Regions from separate parts of the Helicovermis profundi genome, predicted to be linked through region 2. Evidence: riboswitches for the same ligand, from Rfam matches in the RefSeq annotation. Region 2 holds a riboswitch; the other holds the start of a gene.
The links. A riboswitch is a leader RNA that binds a small molecule or an ion and turns the genes downstream of it on or off. The one in region 2 is predicted to bind cyclic di-GMP.

Region 1 (5,465 bases), 770 kb from region 2:
ATAAACGCTCTCGTTTTTTCCTTAATTGCATCAATCTTAATTTCTTCAAATTCTTTTATTTCCATAATATTTGATACAAGACATTTAACTTCATTTTCTTTTAGATTTTCGATATATTCTACAATTTTTTTTCTCTCATTAGTTCCGAGTATTAGATTTACACCTTCAATATTTTTAATATCATTGGGGTTAACCTGAGAATAACAACCAACTACAGCAATAATTGCATCCGGATTATTTCTCTTAGATTTTCTAATAAATTGCCTTGATTTCTTATCACCTAAGTTTGTTACTGTGCACGTATTAATAATATAAATATCTGCTATTTGATCTTTACCAACAATTTCATACCCGCTTTTTTCAAACATTTCTGCCATAGCTTCGCTTTCATATTGATTTACTTTACAACCTAGAGTGTGTATATGAACGCTTTTTCTTCTTTTATCTTTAATAATAAATTTTTCTTCTTTTATATATGCATTAATTTGTTTTTCTTTTTTTATATCCACGACAATTTTCTCCTTAAAAACATATCACCAAATTCCTTACAATGAATATAATCTATCACAAGGAGAAAGTTTTTTCAAATTTTATTATATTATACTTAACATCTCATCTTTATTTAATGGTTTAGAAATTAGATATCCTTGGCCAAGTTCACATTTCATAGTTTTAAGCAGACTTAGCTGTTTTTCTGTTTCTATACCTTCTGCTATAGTAATTAAACCTAATTCCTTCGACAAATTAATAATAGATTTTACAATTATAAATGCTTTATTTTCATTTACGATCCTATCTATATAACTTTTATCAAGTTTCAATATATCAAAAGGTAGTTTACTTAAATAATTAAGAGAAGAGTATTCCGTACCAAAATCGTCAAGCGACATTATAAATCCTATTTTTTTTAATTCTTTCATAATTTTGAAAGCAGTATCTACATTTCTTATTATAGAATATTCAGTAATTTCAATTATAATTTGCTCAGGGTTAATTCCATAAACATCTATCATATCTTTTAAATACTGAATAAAGTCATTAGAATAAAATGATTTTGTGGATATGTTTAAGGAAAATTTTATTTTATCATTATCATTTGCCACTTCTTTAATACTACTAAATGTCCTCTCCACAACCCATTTGTCAATCTCGATTATTTGGTTTGTTTTTTCTGCAAGTCCTATAATATACCCAATATTCTTTTTACTTGTTGGATTAGACGGCCACCTTAATAATATTTCAAAATCTTTAATTTTTTTTGTTTCTATATTAAAAATAGGCTGAAAATTAAGTTTAAATTCATCTCTGGCTATTGCTTTATTAATTAGTTCAAATAATAATTGTTCTTCTTTAATTTTTGTTTTATACCTTATATTATAAAAAACGTGATTATTTTTACCTCTTTTTTTTGCTTCATTCAGCGCTATATCAGAATCCTGATGAAGCTCTTCTATTTTGCTTCCATCTTTTGAACATGTTGTTATTCCAACACTACATGTTGTAGAATAATCAAAATTTTCAAGTGTAATTTTTTTATTTACAATTTTATTTATTCGATCAATAGTTTTTATAATATCGTTATAATCTGTAGTTTTTTCAATAAATATAAAACCATCACCATAACCCCTATATGCTCCAATGTTACTAATATTTTTAAATTCGTCAGCAATTTTCATTAAATATTCATTTCCAAATTTATGTCCATGTATATTATTTAGTAATTTAAAATTATCAAGTCCCATTAAATATAGGGTAAAATCAACTCCAGCATTGTATAAATCAACAACATCACGCCTAAGAGTATAGTTGTTACCGAGTTTTGTAATAGGATCAACAATTTCAAATTCATTTATTTTATTATCAATATGTTTTTCTCTAATTATACCAATTGAAACGACGGCGAAATCATCAATGGATTCATCTAAAATAAGGCTATTACTCCACAAAACATCAATAATATGATTATATTTAGTCCTTATTTGATTTTCGTGGTTATGAAATTTTCCATCTTTTTTTAATCTTGAAATCATATTTGTAATTCTAAATTTTTCAAATTCAGGGATTAAAAACTCAGTCCACTTTTTTCCAATAATTTCTTTGCTGTAACCTAATTTTTCCAAAAAATATTCATTTGTAAATATTATTTCTCCGTCACTATTCCAAATCAAAATTAAGATCTCGTTATTATCATAAATTTTTTTATATAAATTACTATCAAATTGCAAATCATCTATGATTTTTTTTATACTAGCATTATTAACTAATTCCATTGCAACTTCACCAACTTTCTTTTTTAAAATTTTTTAGCTAAACATATTTTTTATTATACTACTTATAATAAAATTTTGTTTCATTTAATAAAATCTCGGCTAAAACTAAATCAATTTTAACTTTGTAATCACACTTTTCCATAGAGCTTAAAATTATCTTATCAAAATGTTTTTTAAAAGTATCAAGATTAATTTCATCAAAATATACCTTATATTCTTTACACAATGTAATAATTTTAGTAAATCTATTCATTCTTTTATCATCAACACAATTAATCATATACTTTAAATCTTCTCTAATTCTTTGCTTTATTTCTTTTTCGTGTTTTCTATCAATTATATATACCATTTTTACTCCCTTCATAACAAAAAACTACTTCAAAATAAGCTGAAGTAGTTTTTTTTGCAACTGGCTACCATCGTCTTCACTTTAGGTCCTTTAGTTTTGCGTCCTCACTTTTCAGTAAGTTTGCCGATATTTAATTTTCCATATTTAAAATTCATTTTACTTTCTTATTTATATTAACAATTTTTTTATTATAAATCAATGTAAATAATTAGCATTAAATCAATATTCCACTTTAACAAGACAAAGTGCTCCCGCCATTGCTTTATGCCCAACATCACTTAGCTCTCCTGAAATAAATGCATTTTCAATAGAATTTAAAGGAAGTTGTTTTAATCCAACTTGTATTAAAGTACCTACAATTAATCTTTCCATATTTAACAAATAACTATTTGCCTTAATAGTTATAATTATTTCATTATTTGTTTCCTTAACATCTAACAAAAATATTTTTTTAACTGGATTTTTTACCTTCCTATTAGTAGTAAAGGCTAAAAAATCGTGTTCACCTTCAATATATTTTTCAGCCTTTTTCATTAATCCAACATTTAAATTTTGAACCATTAAGTTCACATAGTTTCTTTCAAATAAAGGACGATTTTGTGCATTATTTTTCCACAATCGGTATTCGTATGTTGCACTTTTAACTAGATATTTACTTTGAAATCTTTCTTCAACTTTCTCAACATTAATAACTATAATATCATCAGGTAAATATTTTTCAAAATATTCATGTATTTCATTTTTTTTAAAGCTTCCATTTGGTGCTTTGAAATTAACTATTTGTTCTCTCGCATGAACACCAGCCGCAGTGTTAATAGCCCCAATTACTTCAATTTCCTGATTGTAAAGTTTTAATAATATTGTTTCAAGTTTTCCCTCTATACTTTTAGATGGATTATTCTTTTTCTTACTAAAACCCATATATTTATGACCATCATATGCTATTGTCATTTTATAATTTTGCATATTAATCTCCTCAATTTACCCCAAATCACCAATTTCGTATTGAATTATCGATGATATAACAAAGCCTGCAGTTTCTGTCCTAAGAATTCTAGTTCCCAAATTAATAATATATGAATTACTTAGTTCCTTTAAAATATCAATTTCACTTTCTTCGAACCCACCTTCTGGTCCTATCACAATTGCAACTTTTTTAGAATCTATGTTTTTTGACTTAATATCACTAAAAACTTTTTTAATGCCTGTATCTTCATCATTTTCATATGCAATAATAAGTAAATCATAATTTTTAGAAAGTATAACTAATCTATCCATATCAATAGATTCATTTATTTTTGGTATATAAGTTCTCTTCGATTGCTTAGCCGCTGCTTCAGCTATTTTTTGCCATCTTTCTATTTTTTTATTTTCTGATTTTTTATCTTTAAAAAACGTTATACATCTATCAAAATTTACAGCAGTAAAAGTTTTTACTCCAAGTTCCGTGTTTTTTTGAATAATCAAATCCATTTTAGTACTTTTTGGTAAACCTTGATATATATCTATATTAATTGGTGATTCATAAACTTTCTCTATTTTTTCAATAATACGAAATTCTACACTTTCACTTGTAATATTTTGCAATTCACCAAGGTACACTTCACCTGAAGAAACACATATTTCAGCATCATCTCCTAAATTCATTCTTAGCACCTTAAGGATGTGGTTTACATCAGTTTTTTCGCTTACTGTAGCTATATTATCAGAAACATTTTCTTTTTTAATAAAAAATCTATTCATTATCTTCACCAAGTTTTGATACTATAGCAGACCACTCTCCTACAGTTTTAGTGTCTAAAACGACTAATCCATTTTCTTTAAGTGCACTGAGAACCATATCAAGTTTACCATTAATAATACCAGATGCTATAAAAACTGAATCTTTATTTAAAAATTTATGAATATTAACCGAAAGCATTGCAATAACCTCTGCTATAATATTTGCTACAACTATATCTGCTTTCCCTTTTACAACTTCCATTAAGTCGCCTTCTTTTACTTCAACAATATTTTCTAAATTATTAATTCTAACATTTTCTGTAGTTGTTCTTACTGCTTCTGAATCAATATCACCAGCAATAACCTTTTTCGCACCTAGTTTTGCTGCCGAGATTCCAAGAATTCCACTCCCGCAACCAATATCAAATACAAAGCTATTTTCTTTAATGTATTCTTCTATAAATTCTACACACATACTTGTCGTTTCGTGTGTACCAGAACCAAAAGCACCACCTGGATCTATTTCAATAACGATTTCATCTTTTTTAGAATTATATTCTTCCCAAGAAGGTTTAATAACAATATTTTCTCCTATTTTAAATGTTTCATAATATTTTTTCCATTCGTTTGCCCAGTCAGTATCTTTCACAACTTCCGCGCTAACTTCATCAATATGACAATCAATTCCTTCATTTTTTAATGAATCAACTTTCTCTTTTATTATACTCAAAATATCTTCAATATCATCTGTCTCAAAATAACATTTTATAATAGCGCCATTATATTCAAATTCAACTTTTTCCTTATCGAAATAATCCCAATCACCCTTATAAGAATCAGAATAAATTTCATCATTAGGATCTATAATTTCAATTCCATCTACATCAACATCATATAAAATACCATTAATTACTTCAATTGATTCCGTTTTTGTTTTAATAATTACTTGATACCACTTCATTAAACTACCTCCATATATACTCTTAGAAAACATAATCTAGGTCCTTTTTAGAGTTCTTTATCCCCCACTTTTTTAAGTAGTGGGGGTATTAGAACTCTAAGGCATCGGATAAATATATAATATATCATAAAACAAAAAAAATATACATCAAAATTATAGATGT
Region 2 (5,465 bases):
GTTGAAATACTTGAAGATGCAACTGCAGATCCACATCCGAAAGTTTTAAACTTAACATCAACAATAATATCTCCTTCTATTTTAAGATACATTCTCATGATATCTCCACATTTAACATTACCTACTTCGCCCATACCATCCGCATTTTCTATTTCACCAACATTTCTTGGGTTAGTAAAATGATCCATCACTGTATTTGTATACATATTATTTTCCTCCTTTAATAACTTTATCATAAAGTGGTGACATTATTCTTAATCTATGAACAATTGGTTGTAATTCTTTTATTACATAATCTACATCTTCTTCAGTTGTAAAATCACCAATTGTAAGTCTTAAAGAACCATGCGCTATTTCATGAGTTAAACCAAGAGCTAGTAAAACATGTGAAGGATCAAGAGAACCTGATGTACAAGCTGAACCACTTGAACCCGCTATACCAACTAAATCTAAACTTAGAAGCAGCGATTCACCCTCAATAAATTCAAAGCACACATTTACATTACCAGGATGCCTTTTAGTAGGATGTCCATTATACTTGACATAATCAATATTATCCATTATACCTTTAACAAGTCTTTCTCTTAAATAAACTAATTTTTCAATATGAGCATCTAAATTTTCTCCAGCTATTTCAGCAGCTTTTGCAAATCCAACTATTCCCGCTACGTTTTCTGTACCAGCCCTTCTTTTCTTTTCCTGAGCTCCACCTTCGATTAAATTATGAATTTTAATACCTTTTCTAATATAAAGAGCACCAATGCCTTTTGGACCATATATTTTATGCGATGACATTGAAAGTAAATCAATATTAAAATCATCAACATCTATTTTAACATTTCCAAGTGCCTGAACAGCGTCTGTATGAAAAATAACTCCATGTTTTCTTGCAATATTTCCAATTTCTTTTATAGGTTCCATTGTTCCCACTTCATTATTAATAAACATAATTGAAATTAATACAGTTTTATCAGTAATTGCATTTTCCAAATCTTCTAAACTTATCATTCCATATTCATCAACGTCCAAATATGTTATTTCATAACCTTCTCTATATAAGTAATCACATGTATGTAGCACTGCGTGATGTTCAATTTTAGTAGTAATTATATGATTTCCTTTTTTCTTATTCGCTCGCATAACACCTTTTATAGCCCAATTATCAGATTCAGATCCACCACCTGTGAAATACACTTCATCTGCTCTTGAATTAATTAAATTAGCAATTTTTTCTCTTGAAGAAGCAACAATTGCTTTTGCATCTCTACCAAACTTATGAATACTTGATGGATTTCCAAAAACTTCTGTAAAATAAGGAATCATCGCATCTAGTACTTCTTTTTTCACTGGAGTTGTAGCCGAATAATCTAAGTATAATTTTTTTGTCATAAGAAAGCTCCTTTTTTATTTTTAACAGTAGCATTTTGATGTATCGATATCTGTTAAAACATTTTCATAATGTTCATCTAACATATCTTGTAGATTAATTGAATAAACAACATCATGTATACTCTTTTTAATTTCATTGTAAATTGTTCTGGTAACGCAATAATCTGCATAAGAGCAATTATCATCTTTACTTAAATCCTTAACGCATTCTGTTGGAGCAAGTTCTCCTTCTAAAATAGCAAGAATTTCACCAACAAAGATTTCTTTTGGCTCTTTTTCTATAAAGTACCCACCTTGTTTGCCTCTAACACTTTTAACAAGACCTGCTTTTTTAAGCTGAGAAAATAATTGCTCTAAATAATTAAGCGAAATGTCCTGACGCTTAGATATGCTATGAAGAGAAATAGGTCCTTTTTCATAATTTAGTGCAAGTTCAAACATTGCTCTAAGACCATATCGTCCTTTTGTAGATAATTTCATTACTACACCCACTTTCAATTCAAATCTAATCCTTACTAATTAGCTTGGAATTCATTTGTAGTATATTATACCCTACTAATTTTGTCAAGATATGTTTTGTATTTTTTTTATCAAATATATAAATTCTCAAAAACGCTAAAAAACTTCACCATTTAAGTAAAGTTTTTTTGATTATAATATTAAAATTATTGAGAGGAAAACTCCATTCTGTTATTGTTGGTACATCATTAACATAAGACTTTATTTCTTATGAAGTTATATATATTTATAAATTAAAAGTAGTTAATTCTGATTTGATTTTTTATAAATCAGTCATCAAATTAATAAAACTTTTTAAGTTTATAACTTTTATTTTATAATTTTTATATACTTGATGTTACAATAATGAATATAAACATTTTTCGTCGTAACTAAAACTTTTCATTGTTTTAGTTCTTTTATATGACTTTGTCATATTTCTTCCCTTCAGTATCTGGCTATCTTTAATAAAGACCCTATAGTTTTGCGTCCCCACCTCACGATGAGTTTGCTTTTTACAGAAAGAAAAGTTTATTCACAACTTACTTTTCTATTAAATTGTCAATAATCTCTTCATTCGGCATCTGGCTACCTTGTCATATTACTTATAATACAATTTAGGTCCTACAGTTTTGCGCATACACTTTTCAATATAATTGCCTTTTCGCTTGAAACCTTCTATTAAGATTTCATTATAGACGATTAACATCTTGTTATCCTCTCAATTGATACTTACCCTAAATAAAGATTTTTAATCATTTATTTTTAAAATATATAATTTTTTTTAAATTTATGCCGATAACACTTACAAATAGTACATAAATGAATTTCTAAGATTCAGTGGGAGTTTTTACTCCCACTGAATCTTAGAAAACATAATCCAGGGCCTTTTTAGAGTTCTTTATCCCCCACTTTTTAAGAAGTGGGGGTATTAGAGCTCTAAGGCATCGGATAAATATATATAAAGGAGATTTTGATGTTTTCATCAAATATAAAATATGGAAAAAAATAGACTAGCTGAAATGTATAAATTAATTGAAAAAGCAAAAATTTTTGATAAGGTTGGTAAAGAAAGTGAATCTCTAAAAATTTATTTAGAAATTTTGCAAAATTACTTTCCCAATACATCTTTTTGTTATGAGAGACCTTCAATAATCCTTGAAAAGAAAAAAAGATATCAAGAATCAAAAGATATTTGTCTTAAGGCTATTGAATTAATAGAAAATCAAAAATTAGGTGGAACTAGCGAAAAATTCAAAAGACGAATCGAAAGATTAGATGAGAAAATGAAAAAAGAAATAGAAAACAAACCTAAAAAAAAATCATTTAAAATAAATAAAAACCTTGGAAAAATCATTGGCCTAATCATCGCAGTTGCAATACTATCTTTTACTCTAATTTATTTCTTAACACCCAAAGAGTCTCCATATAAAGATATCTATATAGATATGGATAATTTTGATAGAGAGATTAAATTAGATGGTTCGATGTTTATAGATAAAAAAGGAAACAATCTTCCAAAACTTACCATGAGTATGATAGAGTATGCAAGAAATATATGTAACGATAATCCTGAAGTTGATAACTCAATAATTGTAGTACAAAAAGGTACAATTGGTTTTGGAATTCTTCTAAATCAACAAATTGATAAAAATAGAGCAAAAGAAATCGGAAAAGAATTTATTAAAGCGCTTTCAAAAGCTGCTAGTAATAGTAACGATAAGCTTTCGCCTCCAAGCGCTGTAACTTACGGTTCACTATATGATTCTTATGACAATGTACTTGCAATAGGCTTTAGTACTACAGACATTTCTTTCAAAGCAACTATGAATAAAAAAACCAATGTTTTATTTTGGAGAAAATAATATACACAATTACCTTCCTTTACTATAGAAAGAAAAAGATACATATTTTAATATGTATCTTTTTCTTTTTTACGTTACTTTAACATGCACTCCATAAATGAATTTCTTGGATTCAGAGGGAGTTTTTACTCCCACTGAATCTTAGAAAACATAATCCAGGGCCTTTTTAGAGTTCTTTATCCACCACTTTTTTAAGTAGTGGGGGTATTAGAACTCTAAGGCATCGGATAAATTTCTTAGATATATAAAAATAAAAAATCCTAACTCAATATATCTAAATTGAGTTAGGATTTGTTTTAAAAATTAACACTATTTTGCATACTCAACTACTCTGCTTTCTCTCACAAGAGATACTTTTATTTGTCCAGGATAATCAAGTTCATTTTCAATTTTTTTACTAATTTCTCTTGCTATAAGAACCATTTCATCGTCATTAATTTTTTCAGGAATAACCATAACACGTATTTCTCTTCCTGCTTGTATTGCAAACGATCTATCAACGCCTTCATAAGATGAAGCGATTGCTTCTAAAGTTTCTAATCTTTTAATATAGGTTTGAAGTGTTTCTCTTCTAGCTCCAGGTCTTGCAGCGGAAACTGCATCTGCTGCTGTAACCAAAATTGCTTCTATTGTTTCTGGTTCAAAATCACCATGGTGTGTGCTCATTGCGTGTATCACTGCAGGTGATTCTTTATATTTTTTAAGTAAATTCATACCAATTTCAATATGTGTACCCTCTACTTCGTGGTCGATTGATTTACCTATATCATGAAGTAAACCTGCTCTTTTAGCTATTCTAACGTCAACTCCAAGTTCAGCAGCCATTGCCCCTGCTAAAAATGATACTTGAAGCGAATGTGATAATACATTTTGACCATAGCTTGTTCTGTACATTAGTCTACCTAATAACTTTACAAGTTCAGGGTGTAAATTGTGAATACCAGCATCAAAAGTAGCATTTTCTCCAATTTCTTTGATATGTGCATCCATTTCTTTTCTTGATTTGTCTACCATTTCTTCAATTCTTGTCGGATGAATTCTTCCGTCAATTATTAATTTTTCAAGTGCAAGTCTTGCGATTTCTCTTCTAATAGGATCAAAAGATGATAGTATTACAGCTTCTGGTGTATCATCGATAATTAAATCAACTCCTGTGAGTGATTCAAGTGCTCTAATATTACGTCCTTCTCTTCCTATAATTCTTCCTTTCATTTCATCGTTTGGAAGGTTTACTAAAGAAACCGTAGTTTCAGATACAAAATCAGCAGCACATTTTTGAATAGCAAATGCTAAAATTTCTTTAGCTTTTTTACTTGATTCTTCTTTAGCTTTGCCTAAAGTATCGCGTATTAATACTACAGATTCATGTCTAACTTCTTTTTCAACACTTGTAAGTAATTGATTTTTTGCTTCTTCAGTTGTAAGGCCTGAAATTCTCTCAAGCTCCTTCATATGTTTATCATGCATATTTGAAATTTCAGAAAGTTTATCTTCTACTTCCTTAGATTTTAACGATAATTTATCTTCTTTTCTTTCTAAATTATCTGATTTTCTTTCAAGAGTCTCTTCTTTTTGAAGATTTCTTTTTTCTAATTTAGAAATTTCATTCCTTCTGCTTTTTACTTCTTTATCTAACTCGAATCTTATTTGGTGAATTTCTTCTTTTGCTTCTATTATTTTCTCTTTTTTTACAGTTTCAGCTTTCTTTTCCGA

Region 1: it holds a riboswitch for cyclic di-GMP, as region 2 does, so the genes downstream of both, AACH12_RS10155 (hypothetical protein) here and AACH12_RS06540 (RrF2 family transcriptional regulator) in region 2, are expected to answer to the same signal.

What each region holds. Positions count from the first base shown of each region.
Region 1 covers NZ_AP028654.1:2,257,430-2,262,894, forward strand. Annotated here, with positions in the region: gene mtaB (tRNA (N(6)-L-threonylcarbamoyladenosine(37)-C(2))-methylthiotransferase MtaB) at 1-509, opposite strand, end outside; gene AACH12_RS10150 (sensor domain-containing protein) at 594-2,270, opposite strand; gene AACH12_RS10155 (hypothetical protein) at 2,329-2,619, opposite strand; cyclic di-GMP riboswitch class I at 2,672-2,754, opposite strand; gene AACH12_RS10160 (tRNA pseudouridine synthase A) at 2,839-3,585, opposite strand; gene AACH12_RS10165 (RsmE family RNA methyltransferase) at 3,601-4,362, opposite strand; gene prmA (50S ribosomal protein L11 methyltransferase) at 4,355-5,302, opposite strand.
Region 2 covers NZ_AP028654.1:1,488,178-1,493,642, reverse strand. Annotated here, with positions in the region: gene nifU (Fe-S cluster assembly scaffold protein NifU) at 1-206, opposite strand, end outside; gene nifS (cysteine desulfurase NifS) at 208-1,389, opposite strand; gene AACH12_RS06540 (RrF2 family transcriptional regulator) at 1,411-1,869, opposite strand; cyclic di-GMP riboswitch class I at 2,334-2,410, opposite strand; cyclic di-GMP riboswitch class I at 2,464-2,558, opposite strand; gene AACH12_RS06535 (hypothetical protein) at 2,886-3,752, shown strand; gene rny (ribonuclease Y) at 4,062-5,465, opposite strand, start outside.